3 regions of the Delftia sp. ASV31 genome follow, and region 1 is predicted to be linked to each of the others. Evidence: riboswitches for the same ligand, from Rfam matches in the RefSeq annotation. Region 1 holds a riboswitch; each other region holds the start of a gene.
What was found. Region 1 has a riboswitch for cobalamin ahead of JHD82_RS19630 (TonB-dependent receptor). Riboswitches for the same ligand answer to the same signal wherever they lie in the genome.
Positions count from the first base shown of each region.

Region 1 (6,399 bases):
CCGGATTGGTGAGAGCGGTGCCGTCGGCGCCCTCTTCCTGGCCGGGCTGCGGATAGACCTCGCCATCCGTGTCGACCAGCACCTGGCGCTCCGGGTAACGGGACAGCCAGGCGTGGTGGCTGACCCATTGGCCGGCATCGAAGTGGTAGCGCTCGCTCTCGCCCACCTGGTCGTAGAAGACATGCAGCACCGCCGCCTGCAGCCCGTGCTGGAACAGCGTCTCCAGCAATCGCCAGGGCATGCCGGCCGTGGTGCGGGTGTCAAAGCCCAGCTCCAGGTGCTGGGGATGGCCCAGGGCGCTGGCATTGGCCCAGTCGTCATCCCACAGCGCGGACCGATCCAGGGCGGGGTCCAGCTCATGGATCCAGCGCTCGGCCTGCTCCCAGGACTGCCGGGCCAGGTACTGGCAGATCAGCTGCACGCGGCGCAGCTGCAGGGGCGTATCGAAGAAAAGATAGAGGTGATGGACGTTGCTGGACATGGCGGGCCTGAGGCGTTTGCAGGAATGCCGCGATTGTTCAATTGCAGCCGCCAGCCGGCCCTCCCAGGCCTGTCCAGCACGCGGCTGGCAAGCGCTCCCACCGGTTGACATTCTGTCCACTGCAAGAAGCGGGATGCAGGCGCTGCGGCGGCGCCCTAGACTGCGGCAATTGCCCACAGCGCCCATATTGCCAACCGCGCCTATACCGCCAACTCCGCCCGCCATGCACAACCTCGGTCTTTTCGACAACGAAGCTTGCGAATCCGCCCCGCCCTGCCACTGGACGCAGATGGAGCACCAGCTCGATGAGCAAGGCTGCGCGCGCCTGCCCGGCCTGCTGGATGCGCAGCAGTGCCGCGACCTGGCCGCTCTTTACGCAAGGGAGGACAGCTTTCGCTCCCGCATCGTCATGGCACGCCACGGTTTCGGGCGCGGCGAGTACCAATATTTCGACTACCCCTTGCCACCGCTGCTGCAGCGCCTGCGCGAGCAGCTGTATCTGCGCCTGGCGCCGGTGGCCAATCTCTGGAACCAGCGCATGGGGCTGGAGGTGCGCTATCCGGACCGGCTGCAGGACTTCCTGGCGCGCTGCCACGCGCAGGGCCAGTTGCGGCCCACGCCGCTCATCCTTCAATACGGTGCGGGCGACTACAACTGCCTGCACCAGGATGTCTATGGAGAGCATGTGTTTCCGCTGCAGGTGGTGCTGCTGCTGTCGCGGCCCGGGCGGGACTTCACGGGTGGCGAGTTCGTCATCACCCAGGCAGATGGCGACTGGCAGCGGGCCGATGTGATGGCACTGGACCAGGGCGATGCGCTGGTCCTGGCCGTGCGCCACCGGCCCGTGCCCGGGCGGCGCACCGGCTACCGCCGCGTGGCCATGCGCCATGGGGTCAGCCGCATCCACAGCGGCCATCGCCATACCGTGGGGCTGATCTTTCATGACGCACTTTGATGGATGGCCGGCATGAGCACGCTGGATCTTTTCGCCGATGAACATCCCGCCGGGGCCGAATCCATAGGCCCCCAATCCGTGGTGCTGCGCGGCCATGCCCTGCCCCATGCCGTGCAGTTGCTGGAGGCGGTCGAAGGCATTGCGGCGCGGGCGCCGCTGCGCCATCTGGTCACGCCGGGCGGCTTCACCATGTCGGTGGCCATGACCAACTGCGGCGCGCTGGGCTGGACCAGCGACAGGCGCGGCTACCGCTACAGCGCCATCGACCCACTCAGCGGCCAGCCCTGGCCGGCCATGCCGGCCGTGTTTGTCCGGCTGGCGGGCGAGGCGGCCGCTGCGGCGGGGTTCGAAGGCTTTGTGCCCGATGCCTGCCTCATCAACCAGTACCTGCCGGGCACCCGGCTTTCCCTGCACCAGGACCGCGACGAACGCGACCTGGGCGCGCCCATTGTCTCGGTGTCCCTGGGCATGCCGGCCACTTTTCTGTTTGGAGGACTGGCGCGGGCGGACAGGACGGCCAGGGTGCCGCTGCAGCATGGCGACGTGGTGGTCTGGGGCGGCGTGGATCGGCTGCGCCACCACGGCGTGTTGCCGCTCAAGGACCAGCCTCACCCGCTGCTGGGCGGGCGGCGCATCAATCTCACTTTTCGCAAGGCGGGCTGAATGGTTGGACGGTCTGAAATGGACAGGCTCAACAGCCAGGATCGCTTCGCCCGCCTGGATTGGGCGCGGATTGCCGCTGAGCTCGATGCCGAAGGCCATGCCCTGCTGCCGCAGCTGCTGACTGCGGATGAAAGCCGCGCCTTGGCCCGCGAGGCGGCAGCCGCGTCTGGCCTGCCGCCCTGCGTGCAGGCATGGCGCCCGGTGCTGTACGGGCATCTGCTGGCCCTGGCCAACCGCTGGCGCGAACACATGGGCATGCAGCCTGGGTTGCCAGGCTGCTTCGAGGATTTCATGCGTCCGGGCCGGCAAGCAGGCCAAACGCAGCCGCAGCCACATCTGCTGCGCGTGCCGCAAGCGGGTCATGCCCCGCTGCGTTCATACAGCGAAGGTGCGGCGGTGTTTCCGCTGCAGCTGGTGCTGCTGCTGTCCCGGCCGGGCCAGGATTTCGAGGGCGGCGAATTCGTGATGACCGAGCAGCGCCCGCGCATGCAATCGCGCCCCATGGTGCTGCCGCTGGGCCTGGGGGATGCGGCCATCATCGCCACGGGGCCGCGCCCGGTGCGCGGTGCGGCGGGCTTTTACCGCGTGCACCTGCGGCATGCCATCAGCCGCGTTCACCGTGGCGAATGGCTGGGTCTGGAGCTGCTTTTGCACGACGTGCCCCAGGCGCCAAAGGCTCTGCAAACAGACCGCTGGCTATAATGCCGCGCCTGCAAAGGCATCCGTGCAACAGGTGTCCGCATGCCAGCCATGGGGATGAAACGGGAACAAGGTGACTGCCAGCAAATGCTTTTTGCGCTGCCGGCACAGGCCTTGGCTGCCCCCGCAACGGTAAACAAGTCAAGGCGCTCCATGCCTGTCCCGCCAGTCTCCGCAACCCTGCGGAGGGGCGATGACAGGCTGTCACTGGTTCATGGCGTGGTCTGCAACATGCAGCTTTTCGCGGGTGGATTGGGAAGACGGGGCGCTGGGCGCAAGGCATGTCCTTGCGCCGCTTGTGAGCCCGGAGACCGGCCTGCTGCGTTTCGCGCCTGCTGTGCAGGCGTTTTCTTGACTGTCTGCGGGGTGCGGATGGCAACGTCCTGCGCCCTTTCCTCCCACGCTGGCTGGAGAGGTGGCAGTGCCTTGCTTTCGCATCAGACGGTCGAAGACCGATGTTCGAAATGCATTCTTCCTTTTCCAGGGTTTCCAGCGCTCGCGCTGCCCAGTCCCTTTCCGTGCGACTGAGCCCGCTGGCCCTGGCCTGCGCCTTCATCTGCCTGCCGGCGCAGGCTCAAACCCAAACGCCCACGCCAACGCCCCCATCAACCGCCCTGCCCGAGGTCCAGGTCACCGGCCAGGCCGAACGCATCGGCCAGCAACTGGCCCAGCCTGCGCGCTCTGCCAGCCATACCGGCGTCTCCAACCAGGAAGTTCCGGCCAGCGTGGACGGCGTCTCTGCCGAGCAGATGCAGGAGCGCGGCGACTACGCCCTGGTGGACGCCGTCACGCGCACCGTGGGCCTGACGGCCAGCAGCACGCCGGGCAACGGCGGCCTGGCCTTCAGCAGCCGCGGCTTTGCGGGTGTCAATTCCGTGGGCGTGGCCGAAGACGGCATGGTGCTGGGCGTGGCTGCGGGCACCACGGCCTATCCGGGTGACAGCTGGGGCTACGAGCGCATCGACGTGCTGCGTGGACCGGCCTCGCTGATGTTTGGCAGCGGCACCATGGGCGCCACGGTCAACGCCATCCGCAAGCAGCCCAGCCGCACCAGCTCGGCCGAGGTGCTGGTGGGCGCGGGCACGGACGACACGCTGCGCCTGGGCCTGGGCGTGACCGGCGCCCTGGGCGCCTATGCCAGCTACCGCATCGACAGCTACACCGCCCGCAGCGCAGGCGAGCGCGATCTGGACCAGTCGCGCAACGGCAAGTTCATGAGCACGCTGCGCTTGGAGCCCACGAGCGACCTGCAGATCGACCTGATCGCCGACCGCAGCGTGCAAAAGCCCAGCCGCTACTGGGGCACGCCGGGCCTGGACGGCAAGGTGGTGGAGTCCCTGCGCGACCGCAACTACAACGCCGAAGACAGCGTGCTGCGCTATGCCGACGAGCGCCTGCGCGCCAAGGTGCAATGGAAGGCCAATGACTGGCTGACGGTGCGCAACGAGCTGTATCACGTGAAGTCCGACCGCCACTGGCGCAACATCGAGGCCTACGCGCTCAACCCCGCCACCTGGACCGTGGGCCGCTCCGACTATCTGGAAATCCTGCACGACCTGGAGCAGACCGGCAACCGCCTGGGCCTGAACGTGGACCGGGGCTCGCACAAGATCGCCATGGGCTGGGAGGCCGCGCGCATCAACCTGCGGCTGTCCAACAATTCGCCCTATGGCGGCTCGTCCACGGTCTCGGCCTGGGACCCCGTGCATGGCAGCTGGGCCAGCCCCGATCTCACCGCCGCCAAGACAGAAACCGGCGTGACCCAGCATGCCCTGTACCTGGAAGATGCCTGGCGCATCAGCAACCGCTGGCTGGCCATGGCCGGACTGCGCCGCGATGTCTACGACTTTGCCAGCCACTCGCTGGTGGGTGGCACGGATTTCAACAAGACGCTGGCCGCCACCTCCTGGCGCCTGGGCCTGACCTATGAGCTGGCCCGCAACACCCATGTCTATGGGCAGATCAGCTCGGGCCACGATCCCGTCAACAGCCTGGTCTCGCTGAACCTGGCCAATACCGCCTATGCCCTGAGCAAGGGCCGCCAGGCCGAGATCGGCATCAAGCAGCAGGTGGCCGGCGGGCGCGGCGAGTGGACGCTGGCCGTGTTCGACATCAAGAAGGACAACATCATCACGCGCGACCCCGACCGCCCGGCCATCTCCATCCAGGGCGGCAGCCAGTCCTCGCGCGGGGCGGAAGCCACCGCCGCCTTCCAGGCCACGCCCGCCCTGCGCGTGGAGGGCAATCTTTCCTATGTGGACGCCCAGTTCGACAAGCTCATCGAGGCCGGCGGCAACCGCGCAGGCAACCGTCCGCAGAACGTGGCCAAGACCACGGCCAACCTCTGGGGCCACTACCGCGTGGGCGCCTGGCAGGCCTCGCTGGGCCTGCGCTACGTGGGTGACCGCTTTGGCAACAACGCCAATACCGTGAAACTGCCCGCCTACACCGTGGCCGACGCCGCGCTGAGCTGGCAGATGGACCCGCGCACCACCCTGAGCCTGATCGGCCGCAACCTGGCCGACAGGGTCTATGTGGGATCGAGCTACGGCAGCCAGTTCCTGGTCGGGCAAGGCCGCCGCTTCGAGATCGCGGCCCATATCCGGTTCTGATGGCCATGGCGCGCTCCAAAAGCCTCCACGGTCTCCACGGCCTGTGCGCTGGCGCCCTGGCGGCCACCCTGCTGCTGGCCGGCTGCTCGCGCAGCGATTCCGGCACCACCAGTGAACTGCCGGCACCGGCTGCCGCACCGCAGGCGGCCGTGACCGTCAATGTCTGCGGCAGCCCCGTGACCTACGCCAGCGCACCGCTGCGCGCCGTGACCCATGACGTGAACATCACCGAGATGTTTCTCTTCCTGGGCCTGGGTGACCGGCTGGTGGGCTACAGCGGCATCACGCAGGCCAAGCAGATCGACCCGGCCTTCCAGGCCCAGCTGGCCCGCGTGCCGCGGCTGGCGGAGCGCGAGATGAACCTGGAGGCCATCCTGGGCGCCTCGGCAGATTTCGTCTTCGGAGGCTGGAGCTACGGTTTTCGCCAGGGCCAGGTCACGCCCGAGGTGCTGCAGCGCCACGGCATTGCCTCGTACGTGCTGTCTGAATCCTGCATCCGCGTGGGGCCGCGCAGCCAGGTGGCGCTGGAAGACGGCCTGACCGACCTGCGCAACCTGGGCCGCATCTTCCGCATCGACGCCCATGCCGAGCAACTGGCGCAGGGGCTGGAGCGCGACCTGAAGGACCTGCGCGAGCGCATGCAGGGCGTGCGGCAGCGGCCTTCGGTCTTCGTCTACGACAGCGGCCAGGACATCCCCGTGACCGTGGGCCGCTACGGCATGCCGCAGGCCATGATCGAGGAAGCGGGCGGGCGCAACATCTTCGACGACATTCCCAGCAACTGGCCTGCAGGCAACTGGGAGGACGTGGTGCAGCGCAACCCGCAGTGGATCGTCATCATCGACTACGGCCAGCCCCATGCGCAGGGCAAGATCGACTTCCTGCTGGCCAAGCCTGAGCTGGCCGGCGTCGATGCCATCCGCGAAAAGCGGTTCTTCGTGATGACCTATGCCGAGGCCACGCCCGGCCCGCGCAACATTGCGCGGACC
Region 1 is NZ_JAELTK010000058.1:28,977-35,375, reverse strand. It holds gene JHD82_RS19650 (hypothetical protein) at 1-481, opposite strand, end outside; gene JHD82_RS19645 (2OG-Fe(II) oxygenase) at 705-1,436, shown strand; gene alkB (DNA oxidative demethylase AlkB) at 1,449-2,099, shown strand; gene JHD82_RS19635 (2OG-Fe(II) oxygenase) at 2,118-2,801, shown strand; cobalamin riboswitch at 2,814-3,133, shown strand; gene JHD82_RS19630 (TonB-dependent receptor) at 3,254-5,410, shown strand; gene JHD82_RS19625 (ABC transporter substrate-binding protein) at 5,410-6,399, shown strand, end outside.

Region 2 (6,399 bases), on a different contig from region 1:
GTTGGCGCGCTGCACCTGCAGCAGCTGGTCGAGCTTGTGCAGTACCTGCTCCAGCTGCGCCATGTCGTTGGCGTCCAGTGCCAGCACGGGAATGCCGAAGCGCTCCAGCTGCGCGATGACGGGTGCGGAATACGCCATCAGCACCACGTCGGGCCTGAGCCGCACGGTGGCCTCGACCAGCGGGGCAAAGGTGTGGCCCAGCTTGGGCAGGGCGGCCACGCGGGCCGGGTGGTTGGAGAATTCGTCCACGCCCACGATGCGCTCGCAGGCGTCCAGCGCGCACAGTGATTCGGTCAGCGAGGGCAGCAGCGAGACGATGCGCTGCGGCACGCGCTCCAGGCGCACCTGCCGCCCGCGCATGTCGGTGACGGTGTAGGCGGTGGTTGCCCCGCCCGTTCCCGCATCCGCCGCCTTTTGCGCAAAGGCGTTGCCCGCGCCGCCTGCGCAGGCCAGGGCGGCGGTCAGCAGCAGGATGCGGGGCAGGCGCGAAAGCAGGCGCAGAAGCAGGTGCAGAAGCAGATGCATGGGGTCAGGGCAGAGGTGTCCAGCGCACGCTGACGAACACGGTGCGGCCTGCGTTGGCATAGCCGCGCGTGGGGGCGTAGTCGCGGTCGGCGATGTTGTTGACACGGGCCAGCAGCGTCCATTGCCTGGTCAGCTGGCGCTGGGCGTAGAGGTTGACCACGCCGTAGCCGCCCAGCTTGAAGGTATTCGCCTCGTCTGCGTAGCGGCCGCTGTACAGCTGCGCTTCGCCGCCCAGCGTCCAGCCGGCAGCCTGGGTGTCGGCATTGAGCTTGAGCATGCGCTTGGAGCGGTAGGGCAGCAGCTTGCCGGTCTCCAGGTTCTCGGGGTTCATGAAGTCCAGCGAAGCGCCCAGGTTGGCGCTGCCCAGGCGCGTGCTGCCCGCCAGCGTCAGGCCGGTGATCTCGACGCTCTGCCAGTTGCGGTAGCAGTTGCAGGGAACGGCGCTGTTCCAGTCGTAGGTGATCAGGTTCTTGAACCTGTTGCGGTAGACCACGGCCGAGAGGCGGTTGGCACCGGCCGCATAGTGCAGGCCGGTTTCCACGTTGGTGCTGCTTTCGGGCTTGAGGTCGGCCGCCGCCTGGCCCGTGAAGCGTTCGTACAGCGTGGGGGTGCGGAAGGCCGTGCCGGCCGATGCCACCCAGCGCCAGCGCTCGTCGATCTGCAGGCCGTAGCCCAGGCCGCCCGTGGTCTTGTTCTGCTGGTCGCGCACCTGGTCGTGGCGCAGGTTGGCGTCGAACTGGTGGCGGCCCTCGGTCAGGCGCCAGCCGGCCGACAGGGAGTTCTGCACGCGCCGGCTGTCGGTGTTCTGCGTCCAGGCGTATTGCGTGTCCAGCTTGTCCTCGCGGCGCTCCAGGTCGATGTTGAAACGGTGCTGGCCCAGCGTGAACAGGTTCTGCAGCAGGTAGTTGGTGGAGCGGCCCTTGGCGCTTTCGGGCGACTGGGTGTGGCGGTCGCTTTGGCTGTCGGTATGGGAGATCTGGACCACGCTTTTGTACATGGCGTTCCAGCCGGCCTGCCAGCGCAGGCTGCCGGTGGTGTTCTTGACCACGTCGTAGTCGTCGAACGGCGGCGGGCTCTGGTCGTAGTGGGCGCGCAGGCGGCTGTGCAGCAGGCTGGCATCGATCTGGTGGATGCCCGTTTTGTAGCCCGCGTTCAGGCCCAGCGAGGTGTTGCTGTAACCATCCTTGTCCGGGTTGGGCGAGAAGGTGTTGCCGGGATAGACGTCGAAGCCGTCGCTGCGCTCGTCAGCCAGGTTCAGCCCGTAGGTGAAGCCGTTGGCACCGCCCTGAAATCCCGTGGCCAGCTTGCTGGTGCCCTGGTTGCCTATGCCGGCCTCGGCATAGGCGCGGGACTGGCCGTCCGCCCGCTTGGTGAAGATCTGGATCACGCCGCCCATGGCGTCTGAGCCATAGATGGCGGCGGCCGGGCCGCGCAGCACCTCGATGCGGTCAATCTGCGCCAGCGGCAGGGTGGACCAGACCGCGCCGCCCTGCAGCTCCTGCGAGCTGTAGCGCACGCCGTCGATGAACACGGCAGTGTGCTGGTTGCTGGTGCCGCGCAGGTAGACCGAGGTGACCTGGCCCGGCCCGCCGTTGCGGTTGATCTGCACGCCCGGCACCTGTACCAGCAGGTCCGCCACGCCCGTGGCGCCGCTGCGGGCAATGGTCTCGGCGTCGATCACGGTCATGTCGGCCGTGACGGTGCGCAGGGGCTGCTCGCTGCGCGAGGCGGTGACGACCACCGTATCGAGCTGGGAGGTCTGTGCGCGCTGCGCCTGTTGTGTCTGTGCTTGGGCCTGGCAGGCCAGCAGCGAGGCCGCAGCCAGGGCGGACAACGTGCGCAGTACGGGGAACGCCGAGGGCGAGCGAAGAGCGGCGCCGGGGGCGCGCGCGAGGGCGAGGGTGTGCATGGATGCGAGCCAGTTGCGCGCCAGCGACCCCGCCGGCACGGAAACCAAAAAGACCGGCTGCGCTGCAAGCGCGGCCGGCCGCCTGTTGGCCGGTATCCAGACTGGTGACGCACTCGCCAAGGCCTTCCCGGGCTGTACGCCCAGTGGCACGGGTTTGGCGGGGGCCGGTGCCATGCACGCGGCGTTTCACTCACTGTTGCGGGGGCAGTACATGCGGGCGGCTTTATCTGGCCGCCCCATGTTTCCCGTTTAACCGCAGCCCCTGGGGCTGCTGGCACCAACGGCGGCGATTGTACGGCGGGGCGTTCAGTACCGATGTAAAGCTTGCTTGACATGCCCGCGGGTGGCATCGCACAATGTCAAGCATCCTTTACACATTGCGAGAGACTTCCATGAATCAAACAACGGTCACCAACCGCCGCTACCAGAAGGAACTTGGATTTGCGCTGCTGCTCTACATGGCGCTGCTTGTGGGGGCGCTTTTGCTCAGCGCCGACATGCAGGCCGGGGCCCTGCGCACAGCGCTGCTGCTCAGCCCCATGCTGGCGTTTGCGCTGGCCGTGCGGGCCATCGTGCGCCTGGTGCGCGATACCGACGAGTTCCTGCGCAAGTCCATGCTGGAGCAACTGGCGATTGCGGCGGCGGGCACGGCCGGCATCACCTTCACCTACGGATTCCTGGAAATGGCAGGTTTTCCCAAGCTCAGCATGTTCATGGTGTGGCCCTTGATGGGTGCGCTCTGGGTGGCTGCCTCGGTGGCCCACTGGCTGCGCAGCCGATGAGCTGTTCCGCCAAAGTGCCCCTCCCATGAAAAATGACCCCCGCGCTCCCCTTGCTGTGCAAGGTCCGCTGCCCCCCGAGGGGGTGCCTTTTCATCTTGGGGCGGCCCTGCGATGAAAAACACCATCCGTGAACTGCGCGCCCAGCGCGGCTGGAGCCAAGCCGCGCTGGCGGACCTGCTGGGCGTGTCACGCCAGACCGTCAATGCGATCGAGACGGGTCGCTACGACCCCAGCCTGCCGCTGGCATTCGCCATTGCCCGGGTGTTCGAGACCCGGATCGAGGCGATCTTCCAGGAGGGTTGAGCGCAGCGCTCAGGCCACGATCATGACCAGCAGCACCAGGCCCAGCAGGGCCAGGTAGGCCTTGGCATGCAGGGCATCGGGAATGCGGCCGATCAGCGGGGCCGCCAGCCTGATGCCGGTCCACGATCCGGCCGTCAGCAGCGCAAAGGCCTGCAGGTCCACATAGCCCACATGCCAGGGGCCCAGCCCCGCGCCCTGCGATGCCAGCATGTAGGCAGCGGTGCCCGCCACGGCCATGGGCAGGGACAGCGGGCTGGCCATGGCCGTGGCGGCCGCCATGCTGGCGCCGCGCCGGCGCATGAGCGGCACGGTCATCACGCTGCCGCCCACGCCCAGGAAGGCCGCGATCGCACCAATGGCCAGGCCCGCCGTGGCCGCCGCCCGCCGGCCCATTGGTTGCATGCCGGCGGCGGTGCCGTGCACGAAGCCCGGGCGCAGCAGCGCGTCGGCGATGGTCAGGGCCAGGTAGGCGATGAAGGCCCAGCGCACCCATTCCCCGCTGATCCAGGTGGCGGCCGCCGCGCCCGCCACGGCACCGGCCGCGATGAAGCCAGCCAGCGGTCGCACCTGATCCCAGGGCAGGGCGCCCGCGCGGTGCTGGCGCAGCGTGGCCATGGAGGCGCCGAAAATCATCACGCAGGTGGAGGTGGCCACGGCAATGTGCATGGCAGCCTGGCCCACGGCGGAGTCCGCGCCGTGGATGGAGGTCAGCAGCGCATAAAGCAGCGGAACGGCCACGAAGCCGCCGCCAAAGCCGAAGAGCACGGTGGTCACGCCGGCAAGCACACCGAAAGCCAGCAGCAGGAGAGGGAACACAGACAGTCCTTTGGAAAAAACGAGCAAGGACTGAACCTTAGGATGCCGCGGTTTGGCCTGCTTTCGCGGATAGGTCAATAATCCTCGAATTCCTGCCAAAGCCTGTTGGCTGTTTTCCGGACATTCCCATGCTCAACATTCCGCTGCATTCCGTGGACGCCGTGGCGCGCGATGTGCTGGCCATCGGCACCGATTACACGCCTGGCACGCTGCTGCCCACGCACAGCCACCGGCGTGCCCAGTTTCTCTACGGGATGAGCGGGCTGATGGAAGTGGAAACCGACGACGGCGCCTGGACCATCCCGCCCTACAGCGGCGTGTGGATTCCGGCCAGCAAGCCGCACAGCGTGCGCATGCAGGGCGTGAGCACGCGCAGCCTGTACATCGAACCGGCTGCTGCGCCCCGCCCGGGTGTGCACTGCGAGGCCCTGGTCGTCACCCCGCTGCTGCACCAGCTGCTGCTGTCCTGCGCCGACCTGCCGGCGCTGTACGACGAAGCGGGCCGCGACGGCGCCCTGGTCACGCTGGTGCTGCACGAACTGGCCTCGGCCCGCAGCCTGCCGCTGTTCGCGCCCATCCCCCGCGACGAAAAGCTGGCCGCCCTGTGCAAGCAGTTCCTGGCCGAGCCCAGCATCCGCGCCACGCCCCAGGACTGGGCGCAGGCGCTGAACAAGAGCCTGCGCACCTTCAGCCGGTTTTTCCAGCAGCACACAGGCATGGCCTTTGGCGCCTGGCGCCAGCAGGCCTGCCTGCTGGCGGCGGTGTCACGTCTGTCTGCGGGCGCCTCGGTCACGCAGGTGGCGCTGGACCTGGGCTATGACAGCCCCAGCGCGTTTTCCACCATGTTCCGCAAGGCGCTGGGCCGGGTGCCTTCGGAGCTGGTGAGCCGGGTCTAGGCGGGAACGCTGGCCTGGGCAGCCGTCTCCCGCGTCATGGCCCAGAACACCAGGGCTGCCAGGCTGAACGCCGCCCCCGCCAAGCAGACCCCGTGCCAGCCAAACCGCGCGTAGGCATTGGTGGCAATCAGCGCCCCCAGCCCGCTGCCCACGGCATAGAACAGCATGTACAGGCCCACCAGCCGGCTGTGCGCCTGCGGGTTGCTGCGAAAGATCAGGCTCTGGTTGGTCACATGCAGGGCCTGGCCGCCCAGGTCCAGCAGCACGATGCCGGCAACCAGCGCCCACAGCGACTGCTCCAGCAGCGCAATCGGCGCCCAGGCCAGCAGCAGGATCACCAGCGCGCCCAGGCTGGTGCGCTGCGCGAAACCCTGGTCGGCCCAGTGCCCGGCACGGGCTGCTGCCAGTGCGCCCACCACGCCGGCCAGGCCAAAGGCGCCGATGGCCGTGAGCGACAGGCTGTAGGGCGGTGCGCTCAGCGGCAGGACCAGGGCGCTCCAGAAGATGTTGAAGGTGGCAAACATCAGCAGGGCCAGCATGCCGCGTGTGCGCAGCATGCGGTCCTGGCGCAGCAACTGGAGCATGGAGGCGAGCAGCTGCGTGTAGCTGGGTGCATGCAAGGGCACCGCCAGCCGGGGCAGTTGCCGCCACAGGGGCCAGGCCAGGGCCAGCATCAGCAGGGCCGAGCAGGCATAGACGCCACGCCAGCCAGCCAGGTCACCCACGGCACCGGCAAACACGCGCGCCAAAAGCAGGCCGATGAAAACCCCGCCCTGGGCCGCGCCCACCACGCGCCCGCGCTCATGTGCCTGGCTGGCGCTGGCCGCATAGGCGATCAGCCCCTGCGTCATGGCCGTGCCCAGCAGGCCCACGGCCAGCATGCCCGCCAGCAGCAGAACGGCCGAACGCGCGGTGCTGACGGCCGCCAGGGCCAGCACCAGGCCCAGCAACTGCAAAAGCATGAGCCGCCGCCGCTCCAGCCGGTCGCCCAGCGGCACCAGCAGCACCAGCGCCAGCGCGCAGCCGGCCTGCGTGGCGGTGACCACGCCGCCCACGGCCGCATGGCTGATGCCGAAGTCGGCCGCCAGCGCCTCCAGCAGCGGCTGGGCGTAATAGACATTGGCCACGCTCAGGCCGCTGGCAGCGGCGAACAGCAGCACCAGGCTGC
Region 2 is NZ_JAELTK010000036.1:31,379-37,777, reverse strand. It holds gene JHD82_RS14755 (helical backbone metal receptor) at 1-513, opposite strand, end outside; gene JHD82_RS14750 (TonB-dependent receptor domain-containing protein) at 530-2,434, opposite strand; cobalamin riboswitch at 2,504-2,731, opposite strand; gene JHD82_RS14745 (hypothetical protein) at 2,827-3,216, shown strand; gene JHD82_RS14740 (helix-turn-helix transcriptional regulator) at 3,328-3,519, shown strand; gene JHD82_RS14735 (sulfite exporter TauE/SafE family protein) at 3,529-4,335, opposite strand; gene JHD82_RS14730 (helix-turn-helix domain-containing protein) at 4,464-5,231, shown strand; gene JHD82_RS14725 (MFS transporter) at 5,228-6,399, opposite strand, start outside.
Region 2: another riboswitch for cobalamin. It lies ahead of JHD82_RS14750 (TonB-dependent receptor domain-containing protein); the one in region 1 lies ahead of JHD82_RS19630 (TonB-dependent receptor).

Region 3 (6,399 bases), on a different contig from region 1:
CTTTGTGGATGTGCGCCAGGACGCGGACCTGCTGGCCTGCGCGCGGCGCAAGCTGCTGGACAAGACGGGTGTGGACAGCCCCTACCTGGAGCAGCTGGGAAGCTGGGGCGGCGCGGCGCGCGACCCGCGTGGCTGGTCGGCCACGCATGTGTATTTCGCGCTGATCCCGGGCCATGACCTGATCCTGGCCAAGGGCGCGAATGCGGCCGATGTGTCGTGGTTTGCCGTCGATGAACTGCTGCGCGAGCCTGCGCTGGCCTTCGACCACGGCGAGATCCTGCGCGCAGCGGTGGAGCGGCTGCGGGGCAAGGTGGAATACACCTCGCTGCCGGCCTTTCTGCTGCCCGAGCCCTTCACGCTGCCGCAGCTGCAGCAGGCCTACGAAGTGGTGCTGGGCCGCCCTGTGGACAAGAGCGGTTTTCGCACGCGCATGATGGCGGCCGGCTTTCTGGTGGAGGCCGGCCAGGTGGAGGGCACGTCACGCCGCCCCGCCATGGGCTACCGCCTGGCCGACCGCAGCGCGCCCGTGGTGTTTCCGCGCACCTTCAGCCCGCGCGGGTGAGGGCGGCCTTCGATCAGGGCCAGGATCAGGATCAGGCGCCCAGCAGGCTGCAAAAGCGCTGCATGTCCACGTTGCCGCCGCTGAGGATGATGCCCACGCGCCGTCCGCGCAGCTCTTCGCTTTTCTGGCGCGCGGCGGCCAGGCCCAGGCAGCCGGTGGGCTCGACCACGAGCTTCATGCGCGTGGCCAGGAAGCCCATGGCATCGACCAGCTCGGCATCGCTGGCGGTAAGGATGTCAGTCACGTCGCGCTGGATGATGGGGAAGGTGATGCCGCCCAGGTGCTGGGTCTGGGCGCCGTCGGCAATGGTCTTGGGCGTTTCGATGTGGACGATGCGGCCTGCGCGCAGCGACTGCTGGCCGTCGTTGCCGGCCTCGGGCTCCACGCCGTAGAGCGCGCAGTCGGGGCTGAGCGCACGCGTGGACAGGGCGGTGCCCGACAGCAGGCCCCCGCCGCCCAGCGGCACGAAGAGGGCGTCCAGCGGGCCGGTTTCCTCGAACAGTTCCTTGGCGGCCGTGCCCTGGCCGGCCAGCACGTCGGCATGGTCGTAGGGCGGGATCAGGGTCAGGCCGTGGCGCTCGGCCAGGTCGCGGCCGATCTGCTCGCGGTCTTCGGTATAGCGGTCGTAGACCACCACCTGGCCGCCATAGCCCTTGGTGGCCGCCACCTTGGCGGCGGGCGCGTCATGCGGCATGACGATGGTGGCGGGAATCTCCAGCAGCCGCGCTGCCAGGGCAATGGCCTGGGCGTGGTTGCCCGAGGAAAACGCCACCACGCCGGCCTTGCGCTGCGCTGGGCTGAAGCGAGACAGGGCGTTGAAGGCGCCGCGGAACTTGAAGGCGCCCATGCGCTGCAGGTTCTCGCACTTGAGAAAGACGCGGGCGCCCAGCGCCTCGTCCAGCGTGCGCGAGGTGAGCACGGGCGTGCGGTGGGCATGGCCCTGGATGCGTTGGGCCGCTGCGGCCACGTCGTCATAGGTGGGAAGGCTTGTCATCGGTACGGGAGAGAAGGGGTTGCAGATCGGCGGTGTGCCGGGAGCTATTTGGCGTAGCTGTAGACCGTGGCGCGCGACACGCCCAGGTGGGCGGCAATGGTCTCCATGGAGCGGCGCACATCGAGCAGGCCGGCGCCCTTGAGCTCGCGGACCAGGGCGCGGCGCTCATCTGGCTTGAGGGCGCGCGGCGTGGTCGCCAGGCGGGCCGCGAACTGGTCGATGCGGGCACGCACCGTGTCGGCGCCTGCGCCGGCGCCCGTGGGGTCCAGCATTTCGCGCGCGGGGGTGTCGCCGCTGACGGCGGCAAAGCGGTTGAGCATGCCCTGGAAGCCCTGGAACATCGTCAGGTCCACATTCATGCACAGGGCGGCGATGTAGCGGCCCTCGGAGTCGCGGATGCCGATGGACGTGCTCTTGGCCTGGCGGCCATCGGCGAACTGGTTGGGGTAGTTGGCGATGACCTGCTCGTAGCCGGGGTCGAGGATGCGGGCCAGGCCCAGCTCCGTCGCGCCCTGGCCCACTTCGCGGCCCGACAGGTTGTTGTGGATGGCCAGCACCGCATGGGACGGGTCGAGCAGGTCATGCACCACCACCTCGCAGAACGGGGCAAAGGTCTGGCCCAGGCCTTCGGCGATCTGGGCCAACTGGTCCAGAAGCTGGCGCTGTTCAGGGGTTCGTTGGGTCATATTGGACATTTTGTTTTGAATTGGACAAAATGTCAAAATCCAGACGACTTCTCTGCGCTTTCCACCATGTTCGACACCCTTGTAGACCTGCTGCAATCCCAGGGCGCGCGTTTTCGCGTGCTGGAACATCCGGCCGAAGGCCGCTCAGACCTGGTCGCCGAAATCCGGGGCACCGCCCCCGGCCAGGGCGCCAAGGCCATGCTCTGCAAGAGCCGCGATGCGGCCGGTGCGGGCGATCCCCAGCTGTTCCTGGCCGTGCTGCCCGGCGACCGCAAGCTGGACTTCAAGCGCCTGGCCCAGGCCGTGGGCGTGCGCAAGGCCACGCTGGCCTCGCCCGAGGAGGCCCAGGCCGCCACGGGCTGCGTGATGGGATCGGTGCCGCCGTTCTCCTTCAACCCGCAGGTGCGCCTTGTGGTGGACCCGGCCCTGGTCGAGCGCTTTGGCGAGATCGCCTTCAACGCGGGCCGGCTGGATCGCTCCATCGTGCTGGACTCGGCCGACTATGTGCGCATTGCCCGGCCCGCGCTGCACAGCCTGAGCGGGGAGGGCGCCGATTGACCATGGATTGACCCTGGCGCGGGGCTGCGCCCACAATCGTCGGCAACGTCCACATCTCCTTGCCTGACCATGTCCACCCCTGCGAAGCAGCACCCTGACCGGCCCGATGCGGCCGGCTTTGTGCGTGCGGCGCTGGCTGCTGCCCTGGCCCAGGTGCAGTCGCACCTGGCGGTCTTGGAGGGCGGTGGCAGCGATGCCGAGACCATCCACCAGCTGCGCGTGGCCCTGCGGCGCCTGCGCACCGTGCTGCGCGAATGCGCAGGGCTGGCGCCCGGCATGCGCGCCGAATGGGATGAACCCCTGGCCCAGGCCTTTGCGCAACTGGGCACGCTGCGCGATGCCGATACGCTGGCCGATGTGGTGCGCCCGCTGCTGCAGGCCGCCCATGCGCCCCTGTGCGACTGGCAGGCGCCGCAGGCCGTGCAGGCGGATGCAGCCGCTGCCGTGCGCGAGCCGCCATTCCTTCAGGTGCTGGCCGAGATCCGGGCGCTGGCGCAGGCGCCGCAGACAGAGCCATCGGCCCGTTTTGCCCGCCTGTCCGCCGCAGGCACGCGCAAGTACCTGGCACGGCGGCTGGCGCGCCTGCACCGCCAGGTGCTGCGCGATGGCCTGCACTTCGACCGCCTGCCGCTGGCGCAGCAGCACCGCGTGCGCAAGCGGCTCAAGCGCCTGCGCTACCTGGCGGACTTTGCACGGGAATTCGCGCCCGGAATGTGGCCCGGCAAAAAGGGCCGGCGCTTTGCCGAGGCGCTGTTGCCCGCCCAGGACGCGCTGGGCCTGCACAACGACATGGCCGTGGCGGCCGAGCATTTCCATGCCGAGGCCGCGCGCGACCCGCGCGCCTGGTTCGCGGCCGGCTACCTGCAGGCCCGCCTGGCCACCAGCGCGCGCAGCAGCCGCCGCGCGCTGCGGGCGCTGGCCCGGGTGCCGGGCTTCTGGCTCTAGACAGCATCAGCGATAATCCGCCGCTGGCGCACCGCCGCAGCCCCTGGGCCGTGGCGGTGCGCTGTTGCTGAAGGTGCCCCATGCCGCTCACCGGCCAGGGGTTCAACGGGAAGCAGGTGCGCGATGCCATCGAGGTGGTCGCTCGCAATGCCTGCGCTGCCCCCGCAACGGTCAGCGGAATACAACTCCCCACGCTGGCGCGCTATCCACAGGTCGCGCGCTGCAAGCCACTGTGCCCTTCTCGGGCATGGGAAGGCGGGGATGCCTGCCGCAGCGCGCCCACCCTGCGCGCCGCAGCGTTCCGCAAGCCCGGATACCGGCCTTCTGCATTGCTTTCGGACGCCGCGGGAGTGCGCCTGTCCGGTCCGGCCCCAGCCTGCGCTGCCGTGGCCGGCTCCGGCGTGCGCGCTGTGCGGCGTGGTTCAGACGATAGGCCCCGCGGGTGAGTGGGGCAGTTGGGTCAACGCATGCGCTTCGCTTCCTCGGCCGCCGATTCCTCCGGCCTTCTCTCTGTTCTCCCTCTTGTCTCCAGCCTGCGGCCCGCAGCGGCTGCGGCCCTGCTGGCCAGCTGCGCTGCAGCGGCCGGCGCCGCACAGGAGCCGGCTTCGGGCCGATCCGCGGACTCCGCCGACGATGCGCTGGACGCCGTCTTCGTGACCGCCACCGCGCGGCCCGAGGCGCGCAGCCGCATCGCGGGCACCACGCAGACCATCGACCGCGAGGCCATAGAGCGCTCCAGCGCGCGCTCGGTCACCGACCTGCTGGCCGAGAACGCCGTGGGCTTTCTCAGCGAATGGACGGCGGCCCAGACCTCGATGAACCTGCGCGGCGCCTCCACCGACGGCCAGGGGCGCGACTTCCGCAGCCAGGTGCTGGTGCTGGTCAACGGCCGGCGCGCGGGCACGGCCAACCTGTCCAAGCTCAGCCCCTCGGATGTGGAGCGCATCGAGATCGTGCGCGGCCCGTCCTCGGTGATCTACGGCAGCCAGGCCATGGGCGGGGTGGTCAACATCATCATGAAAACCGGGGCGACGGCGCCCGGCACGCGCGCCCAGGTCCAGGCCGGTTCATGGGACCTGTGGCGCACCGATGCGCAGACGGCCGGCGCCAATGACCGCTTCGACTGGTACTTCGGCGTGAGCGCAGGCGGGCGCGGCGACTACGAGTCGGGCGATGGCGGCACGCGCATGGAGAACACGGGCTGGAAGCGGCGCGGGGCCAGCGGCGCCCTGGGCTGGCAGCTGCACGAGCTGCACCGCGTGGAGCTGCAACTGCGCACGGACGGCATCTACAACGCGGGCTTTCGCGGATCGGGCGCCAACATCTACAGCCGCGACAACCGCAGCAACCGCTCGCTGGACCTGACCTACGAGGGCGCGCTGCCGGGCCAGCGCCTGAGCTGGACGACCCACCTCTACAGCCTGGTCGATACCGATGAGTTCAACTGGGCCTCTCCCGTGATCCGCTCGGGCAACAGCGCCGTGCCCGGCACGGCGCGCGACTACAACCACCGCCAGCTGGACGCCACGGGCCTGCGCTTTCAGCCGCGCCTGCGTGTCAGCCAGACCAATGACCTGCTGATGGGCTTTGACTGGGAGCGCAGCAAGCTGCGCTCCGACCGCCTGCGCGTGGCCATGCCGGGCGGCCCTGCGGGCCAGGTTGCGCCCTACGACAACAACCAGACCGAGCAGGTGCACGCGCTGTACTTCGAGGACGCGCAGACCCTGTTCGACGACCGCCTGACCCTGCGTGCCGGCCTGCGCAAGACCTGGGGCACGACGCGCTTCGATGAGACGCCCAACCTGGCCCTGGCCCAGGCCAGCACGCGCGACTACGACAACCACACCTGGTCTGCCGGCGCCACCTGGAAGGCCACGGACCGGCTCACGCTGCGCGCTGCGGCCTCCACGGGGTTCCGCGCGCCCACGGCCACGGAGCTGGCCTCGGACTTCACGGCCGTCGGCGGTGGCCGCACCTTCGGCAACCCCAACCTCAAGCCCGAGACCAGCCGCCAAATCGAGGTCGGCGCCGCGCTGCAGCAGCCCGGCTGGCGCGTGGATGCGGCCCTGTTCCAGAACACCATCAGCGACCGCATCATCACCGTCTCGCGCGGGGCCACGACCAACACCTCGGACTACGCCAACAACGCGGCCGACATCGTGGCGCGCGGCCTGGAAATGCAGGCCGACATGGACCTGGCGCGGGCGCTGAACCTGACGGGTCACCAGCTCAAGGCCTGGGCTGGCGGCTACTACCACTTCAGCATGCGGGACAAGGGATCGCCGGCCTCGGCCAATACCGACAAGGTGCAGCGCATGTACCGCTACGAGGCCTCGGCCGGCGTGCGCTACGGGCGCGGCAGCGGGCGGCTGCAGGGCGACTGGAGCCTGCAGCTGTCCACGCTGCTGCGCGGTCCCATGTGGTACGACACGGAAGAGGCGCTGCTCATCCCGCAGGGCGAGCCCAGCAGCACCTTCATCCACCGCAAGGGCGCCTTCACCATCTGGAACCTGCGGGCCGACTACCGCGTGTCGCGCGGCGTCAAGCTGTTCGCAGCCGTCAACAACCTGTTCGACCTGAACCGCCATCCCATCTTCATCGCACTGGACCGCGCGCCCTGCATCGCCAACCCGGCGTACCAGAACGGCGGCTGC
Region 3 is NZ_JAELTK010000015.1:65,581-71,979, reverse strand. It holds gene JHD82_RS07995 (NUDIX domain-containing protein) at 1-562, shown strand, start outside; gene JHD82_RS07990 (threo-3-hydroxy-L-aspartate ammonia-lyase) at 594-1,556, opposite strand; gene JHD82_RS07985 (transcriptional regulator) at 1,601-2,242, opposite strand; gene JHD82_RS07980 (YbaK/prolyl-tRNA synthetase associated domain-containing protein) at 2,309-2,800, shown strand; gene JHD82_RS07975 (CHAD domain-containing protein) at 2,870-3,745, shown strand; cobalamin riboswitch at 3,800-4,085, shown strand; gene JHD82_RS07970 (TonB-dependent receptor) at 4,213-6,399, shown strand, end outside.
Region 3: another riboswitch for cobalamin. It lies ahead of JHD82_RS07970 (TonB-dependent receptor); the one in region 1 lies ahead of JHD82_RS19630 (TonB-dependent receptor).